Regions from separate parts of the Streptomyces sp. AA4 genome, predicted to be linked through region 1. Evidence: riboswitches for the same ligand, from Rfam matches in the RefSeq annotation. Region 1 holds a riboswitch; the other holds the start of a gene.
The links. A riboswitch is a leader RNA that binds a small molecule or an ion and turns the genes downstream of it on or off. The one in region 1 is predicted to bind thiamine pyrophosphate.
Positions count from the first base shown of each region.

Region 2: it holds a riboswitch for thiamine pyrophosphate, as region 1 does, so the genes downstream of both, SSMG_RS32310 (thiamine ABC transporter substrate binding subunit) here and thiC (phosphomethylpyrimidine synthase ThiC) in region 1, are expected to answer to the same signal.

Region 1 covers NZ_GG657746.1:7,689,116-7,692,381, forward strand. Annotated here, with positions in the region: gene SSMG_RS35010 (LytR C-terminal domain-containing protein) at 179-841, opposite strand; gene SSMG_RS35015 (DUF3263 domain-containing protein) at 838-1,146, opposite strand; gene SSMG_RS35020 (peptide deformylase) at 1,286-1,852, shown strand; TPP riboswitch at 1,980-2,112, shown strand; gene thiC (phosphomethylpyrimidine synthase ThiC) at 2,160-3,266, shown strand, end outside.
Region 2 covers NZ_GG657746.1:7,102,289-7,105,554, forward strand. Annotated here, with positions in the region: gene SSMG_RS32305 (iron ABC transporter permease) at 1-886, opposite strand, end outside; gene SSMG_RS32310 (thiamine ABC transporter substrate binding subunit) at 862-1,929, opposite strand; TPP riboswitch at 1,961-2,072, opposite strand; gene SSMG_RS32315 (4a-hydroxytetrahydrobiopterin dehydratase) at 2,097-2,387, shown strand; gene SSMG_RS32320 (hypothetical protein) at 2,774-3,266, opposite strand, start outside.

The sequences.
Region 1 (3,266 bases):
GCCACCCTGAGGGAATCAGAGTCCCTCAGGGTTCCCCTCACGGACCTCCGCAGGAGCGAAGAGCCACGCGGCTCGCCGCTCCGAACGCGGGCCAGCCGAGGCAGCAGCCCGGCGCGCGGCCCGGCGGACATGACAAAGCCCGCGCCGTAGCGCGGGCCGTCATCGGTATCGAGGAAGGTCAGCTGCCCGAGTGCCGGGGCTGGTAGTCCTTCGTGATGATCACTATCACCCCGGGGCTCGAGTTCTGGATGCCCTCGAACCGGGGCTGGGCCTGGAAGCCGAACTCCTTGGCCAGCTGTTTCGCCGCGGCTTCCTCGTCGGTGCCCGGCCGGAAGTAGGCCGTGGTCGTCGGGATGACGCCGTCTTTGTAGTTGCCGACCTCGGCGACGTTCCAGCCCGAGCCGCGGAAGTCGGCGGCGGCCTGTTCGGCGAGGTGCTTGATCAGCGAGTTGTTGTAGACCCGCAGGGTGACCCACTTGTTGGAGGCCTGCTGGTCCGGACCCGCCTGGCCCGGCTGCCCGGGCTGCTGGCCCGGCTGGGCGCCGGGCTGCCCGGCCGGGTTCGAAGCCGGAGCCGACGACGCGGCGGACGACGAGGCCGGGGCCGACGACGCGGGCGACGACGGCGCGGAGCTGGGAGCCGCCGAGGACGACTGCCCCGGCGCGGCCGACGACGATCCGCCGGGCGCGGTGGGCTCGCCGGACGTGGTCGGTCCGGCGTTCTGGTCCCCGCTCGTGTTGAGCACGGTGATCCCGCCGATGACGGCGGCGACCACCGCGACCCCGATCAGCGCGACGCCCGCGGCCTTCAACGGCCTGGACAGTCCCGAGAAGACGCTCATGACAGCTCGATCCCCAACCGCCGGGCCCCGCGTTTGCGCTGACGGGCGGCGCGCGTTTTGCGCAGCCGCTTGACCAGCATCGGATCGGCCGCGACGGCCTCCGGCTTGGCCAGCAGCGTGTTCAGCAACTGGTAGTAACGGGTGGAGGACAGTCCGAAGCGCTCCCGGATGGCGTTCTCCTTCGCCCCGGCGTGGCGCCACCACTGCCGCTCGAACGCGAGAATGTCCAGTTCGCGTTCGGTCAGGCCACCGACATTTTCCGGCGGCGACGGCTGGTTCCCAGCCATCGACTCCGCGGCGTCCATGCGGTCCTCGCAATCGGTGTCGGCAGTCCTTCCGCGGGCGTCATTGAACCACGGAACCCATGCTCGACATGGGCATCCGACACGGCGCGTCACGGTCCGATCCAGGTGTACCAGAAGGGTCCGACTAAACTCGGCGTCCGTGACCGTCCACCCCATCTGCATCGCCGGCGAACCCGTGCTGCACCAGCCCACGCGCGAGATCACCGAGTTCGACGACAAGCTCGCCGCCCTCGTCGAGGACATGTTCGAGACCATGTACGCGGCCGAGGGCGTGGGCCTCGCGGCCAACCAGATCGGGCTCGACCTGCGGGTGTTCGTATACGACTGCCCGGACGACGAGGGCGTCGAGCACAAGGGCGTGGTGGTCAACCCGAAGCTGGAGACCTCCGAGATCCCGGAGACCATGCCGGACCCGGACGACGACTGGGAGGGCTGCCTGTCCGCGCCCGGCGAGTCGTACCCGACCGGACGCGCCAAATGGGCGAAGGTGACCGGTTTCGACGTCGAGGGCAATCCGATCGAGGTCGAGGGCACCGGCTACTTCGCGCGCTGCCTCCAGCATGAGACCGATCACCTCGACGGGTTCATTTACCTGGACCGTCTCGTCGGCCGCCACGCGCGCGCGGCGAAGAAGATGCTCAAGAAGAACAAGTGGGGCGTGCCCGGGCTGACCTGGCTGCCGCCCAAGGAACCCGCGGACGCCTGACCCGCGCCGAATTCCCCGAAGGCCTCCTCGGAATCGCCGAGGAGGCCTTCGTCGTCCTTCGGCCAGACGGGCGGGAGGGTTGTGTCCGGCCTAGGCGCCATGGCATCGTCGGACGAGCAACCTCAACCGAATGCAACGCGGGAGCTCGCGCCTTGGCGGGCTGAGAGGGTGACTGGTGTCCATCTCGCGGACACCCGGCGTCACCGACCGCATGAACCTGACCGGGTAATGCCGGCGTAGGGAGTGAACGTCGTTGACGACGCTGGAAAACCAGGGTGCCATCGCCCCGTCCGTCACCACCGGGCCGATCACCGGCTCGCGGAAGGTCTACCACCGCACCGAATCCGGGCTGCGGGTTCCGGCTCGGCGGATCGACCTGTCGAACGGGGAGCATTTCGACGTGTACGACACGTCCGGCCCCTACACCGATCCGGACGCGAACATCGATGTCCACAATGGACTGCACCCGCTTCGGTCCGGCTGGGCCGACGGGCGGGAGCACAACACCCAGCTCGGCTGGGCGAAAGCCGGGGTGATCACCCGGGAAATGGAGTTCATCGCCGCGCGCGAGCGCTGCACTCCGGAGTTCGTGCGGGACGAGGTCGCCCGCGGGCGCGCGGTGATCCCGGTCAACCGCAAGCATCCGGAGACCGAGCCGATGATCATCGGCAAGAACTTCCTGGTGAAGATCAACGCCAACATGGGAAACTCGGCCGTCTGGTCCTCTGTGGAGGAAGAGGTCGACAAGATGGTGTGGGCCACCCGCTGGGGCGCCGACACGATCATGGACCTCTCCACCGGCAAGCGGATCCACGAGACGCGCGAGTGGATCGTGCGCAATTCGCCGGTCCCGGTCGGCACCGTGCCGATCTACCAGGCGCTGGAAAAGGTCAACGGGGAGCCGGAAAAGCTCACCTGGGAGATCTACCGCGACACCGTGATCGAGCAGTGCGAGCAGGGCGTCGACTATATGACGGTGCACGCCGGCGTGCTGCTGCGCTACATCCCGCTCACCGCGCGCCGGGTCACTGGCATCGTCAGCCGCGGCGGGTCGATCATGGCGGCCTGGTGTCTCGCGCACCACCAGGAATCCTTCCTGTACACGCATTTCTCCGAGCTGTGCGAGATCCTGCGCGAGTACGACGTGACGTTCTCGCTCGGCGACGGCCTCCGCCCCGGCTCGATCGCGGACGCCAACGACCGTGCCCAGTTCGCCGAATTGGAAACCCTCGGCGAGCTGACGCACATCGCCCGCGAGCACGACGTGCAGGTGATGATTGAGGGCCCCGGCCACGTGCCGATGCACAAGATCAAGGAAAACGTCGAGCTGGAAGAGAAGCTCACCGGCGAGGCCCCGTTCTACACGCTCGGCCCGCTCGCCACGGACATCGCCCCGGCGTACGACCACATCACC
Region 2 (3,266 bases), 590 kb from region 1:
GCAGCAGCGAGACGATCGGCGTCAGCAGCAGACCGAGCACCACGACCGCGGCGCCGACCGTCCACCATTCCCCGCCGCGCGGCCGACGCGCGGTGACCTGCGCGGACCGCAGCTTCACCGCGTTCTCCCGCTTCCGGCGCGCCATCGCCCCCAGCACCAGCGCGGCGACCACGGCCGCGAACTGGATCAGCGACAACGCGGCCGCGCCGGAAAGGTCGAGCAGGTCGACCGTCCGGAGGTAGATCTCGGTTTCGAGCGTCCGGTAGCTCCCGCCGCCGAGGATCAGCACTACGCCGAAACTGGTGGCGCAAAACAGAAACACCACCGCGGCAGCGGACGCGACCGCCGGGCCGAGTGCGGGCAGCGTCACCGACCGGAACGCCCGCCACGGCGAGGCCCCGAGCGCCCGCGCGGCCTCGGTCGCTCGCGGATCGAGGTGCGCCCACAGCCCGGCGACCGTGCGCGCGACGACGGCGACGTTGAAGAACGCGTTGGCCAGCACGAGCGGCAGCACGCCGCCGTCCGGCCAGATCGCCCGGAAAGCCAGGCCGACGACGACCGTCGGCAGCACGAACGGGACCAGCACGATCGTGCGAGCGAGCCCGACGCCGGGCAGCCGGACCCTCGCCAGGAGGTACGCCACCGGCAGCCCGGCGACCACCGCGACCACGGTCGACGCGGCCGCGCTGGCCAGCGTGAACCCGGCGAGCCGCCACGTCTGCGGGTCGCCGAGCACGGTGTCGACGCCGCCCGCCGAGAACCCCCGGCCGACGATCGCGACGACCGGCCAGGCGAAGAACACCACCAGGAACGCGACCGGCAGGAGGCCGAGCAGCGTGAGCCCGACGGTGCGCGCGGGGATCACGCGCCCATGAGCGAGCGCCATTCCCCGATCCACTTCTCCCGGCCGGCCTGCACCTTGTCCGCGGGCATGGTGGCCGGAGCCTGCGGCAGCGGAGCCGCGGTGGCCCAGCCGGCGGGCAGTTCGACGCCCTGGCGTGCCGGGTAGACGTACATGTTGGCCGCGACCGTCGTCTGGAACTGCTGCGACAACAGGAAGTCGACGACCTTCTGCGCCTGCGGGATCTGCTTGCCGTTGGTGAGCACGCCCGCGTACTCGACCTGGCGGAAGCACGTGTCGAGCAGCGCCTTGGTGCGCGGCTTGCCGTCCTCGCCGACCTCCGCGGCCGGCGACGAGGCGTAGGACACGACGATCGGCCGCGGGCCCTTGCCCGACGAGCCGGAGAAGTCCTTGGTGTAGGCCTCCTCCCAGCCGCTCACGGTCTTGAGGCCGTTGTCCTTCAGCTTCTGCCAGTAGCCCTTCCAGCCGTCCTCGCCGTACTTCGCGACCGTGCCGAGCAGGAACGCCAGCCCCGGCGACGCGGTGGCCGGGCTCTCCGCGACGGTCAGGTCCTTGTACTTGGGGTCGGCGAGGTCGTCGTAGCTCTTCGGCTCCGGCAGCCCCTTGCTCGCGAAGTACGCCGGGTCGATGTTCACGCAGACGTCGCCGAGGTCGACGGCCGACAGCCGGTGCTGCGGGTCGACGGAGTAGCGCTGCGGACCGCGGTCGGCCTCCGGGCTGGTGTAGGGCTGGAAGACGCCCTCGCTGAGCGCGCGGGAGGCGAAGGTGTTGTCGACGCCGTACGCGACGTCGCCGATCGGACTGCCCTTGGTGAGGACGAGCTTGTTGGTGAGCGCGCCGGCGTCGCCGGACTTGAGGATCTTGAGCTTGATCCCGGACTGGCGCTGGAAGGCGTCGAGCACGTCCTGCGGGGCCGCGAACGAATCGTGGGTGACCAGCGTGACGGTCGGCGTCTTCTGGTCCGGGCTCGCGGACGACCCGCCCGAGTCGCCGCCGGAAAGCGAGCAGGCGCTGGCGAGCACCGCGACTCCGGCGAGGCCTGCCACCGTGCGGACGGTCCGCGACATCATTCTTCCCCTCCTGCACTGCGCCGGATGAGGGAGAGCGATACGGCCTCCCTACGCCGGCATGATCCGGATCCAGGTGCGAACGGTCGCGGGTTGACGGCCCGCCTCTCAGCCCGGCGTACCGGACTCCCGTGGCAATGCCGCAGCGTAGCCGACACCATGGAGTGATGACTCAGCTATTGAACGACTCGGCAGTGGACCAGGCCCTCGGCACCGTCCCGGAGTGGCGGCGCGAGGACGCGACGATCGTGCGGACCGCCGAACTCCCGTCCTTCCCGGCGGCGATCGAGGTGGTCGACCGGGTGGCCGAGCTCGCCGAGGAGGCCGACCACCATCCGGACATCGACATCCGCTGGCGCACGCTCGTCTTCCGCCTCAGCACCCACTCCCTCGGCGGCCTGACCGAACGCGATTTCGCGCTGGCCCGCCAGATCGACGAGGTGCTGGCGGCCCGCTGACCAGGTGTGATGTCGGCAACCCTGGCAACACAAGAGGCCCCTTCGCGCGTCTCCCGGACAGACGATGAGAAGGAGGTCCGCATGGTCCAGGCACTCGTGGTGGGAATGGGTTCGTTCGTCCTGATGGTGGCCGCCGCGGGAGGCGTGCTGTGGCACACCGCGCGCACCCGGCGTGACCTTGATCACAAGCGGTAACAGTGAGCTAGATCAAGGCGCTATCCCAGCGGTAATCATCGGCACTCGCCCCGCTAGGACCCGCCATGAACAGCACATCTGCCCAGCTCACCGCCGCACAGCGCACGTGGGTCGCGGCGTTCTCGACCGCTGTCGTCCTCCTGTCGATGGTGGTGCTCGGTCTGCTCGGCTGAGCCCTTGCGCCGGGCGCCTCAGAGCACCGGGTCCGCGGGCGGCAACGCCGGGACTCGCTGATGCCACTTCGCGTGCTCGACCCAACCCGGCGGCAGCCACTGGCCGGTGACGAGCTGCGGATGCCGCGGGTGCTCGGCGTACGCCCAGGTCACGAACAGCAGTTCGGCCCACTCCGACTGGATCAGCCAGGAGACCGGGCCGTTCTTGCTGTTCCCTGTCACATGCACGACCGCCGGGGCGACCACCGCCGCGCCGGTGATCGCCTTCCAGTGCCACCCGTGCACGCGCGGCGTGTAGAGATGGAAGCCCTGCGGGCTCAGGTAGATCCCGCCCTGCTCGATCGGCACCCAGCGCGGAACCGCGGCCGCGGCCGCCCTCTGCCGTGCCCGGGACCGGGCGATCGCCCCGCCCACCAGCGAACCGGCCACGAGCCCGACCCCGAGCGCCCCCGTCCCGGCCACGAACGGCGTCGAGACGCTCCAGCTGCCGTCCCCGAGCGCCCGGAAGTCC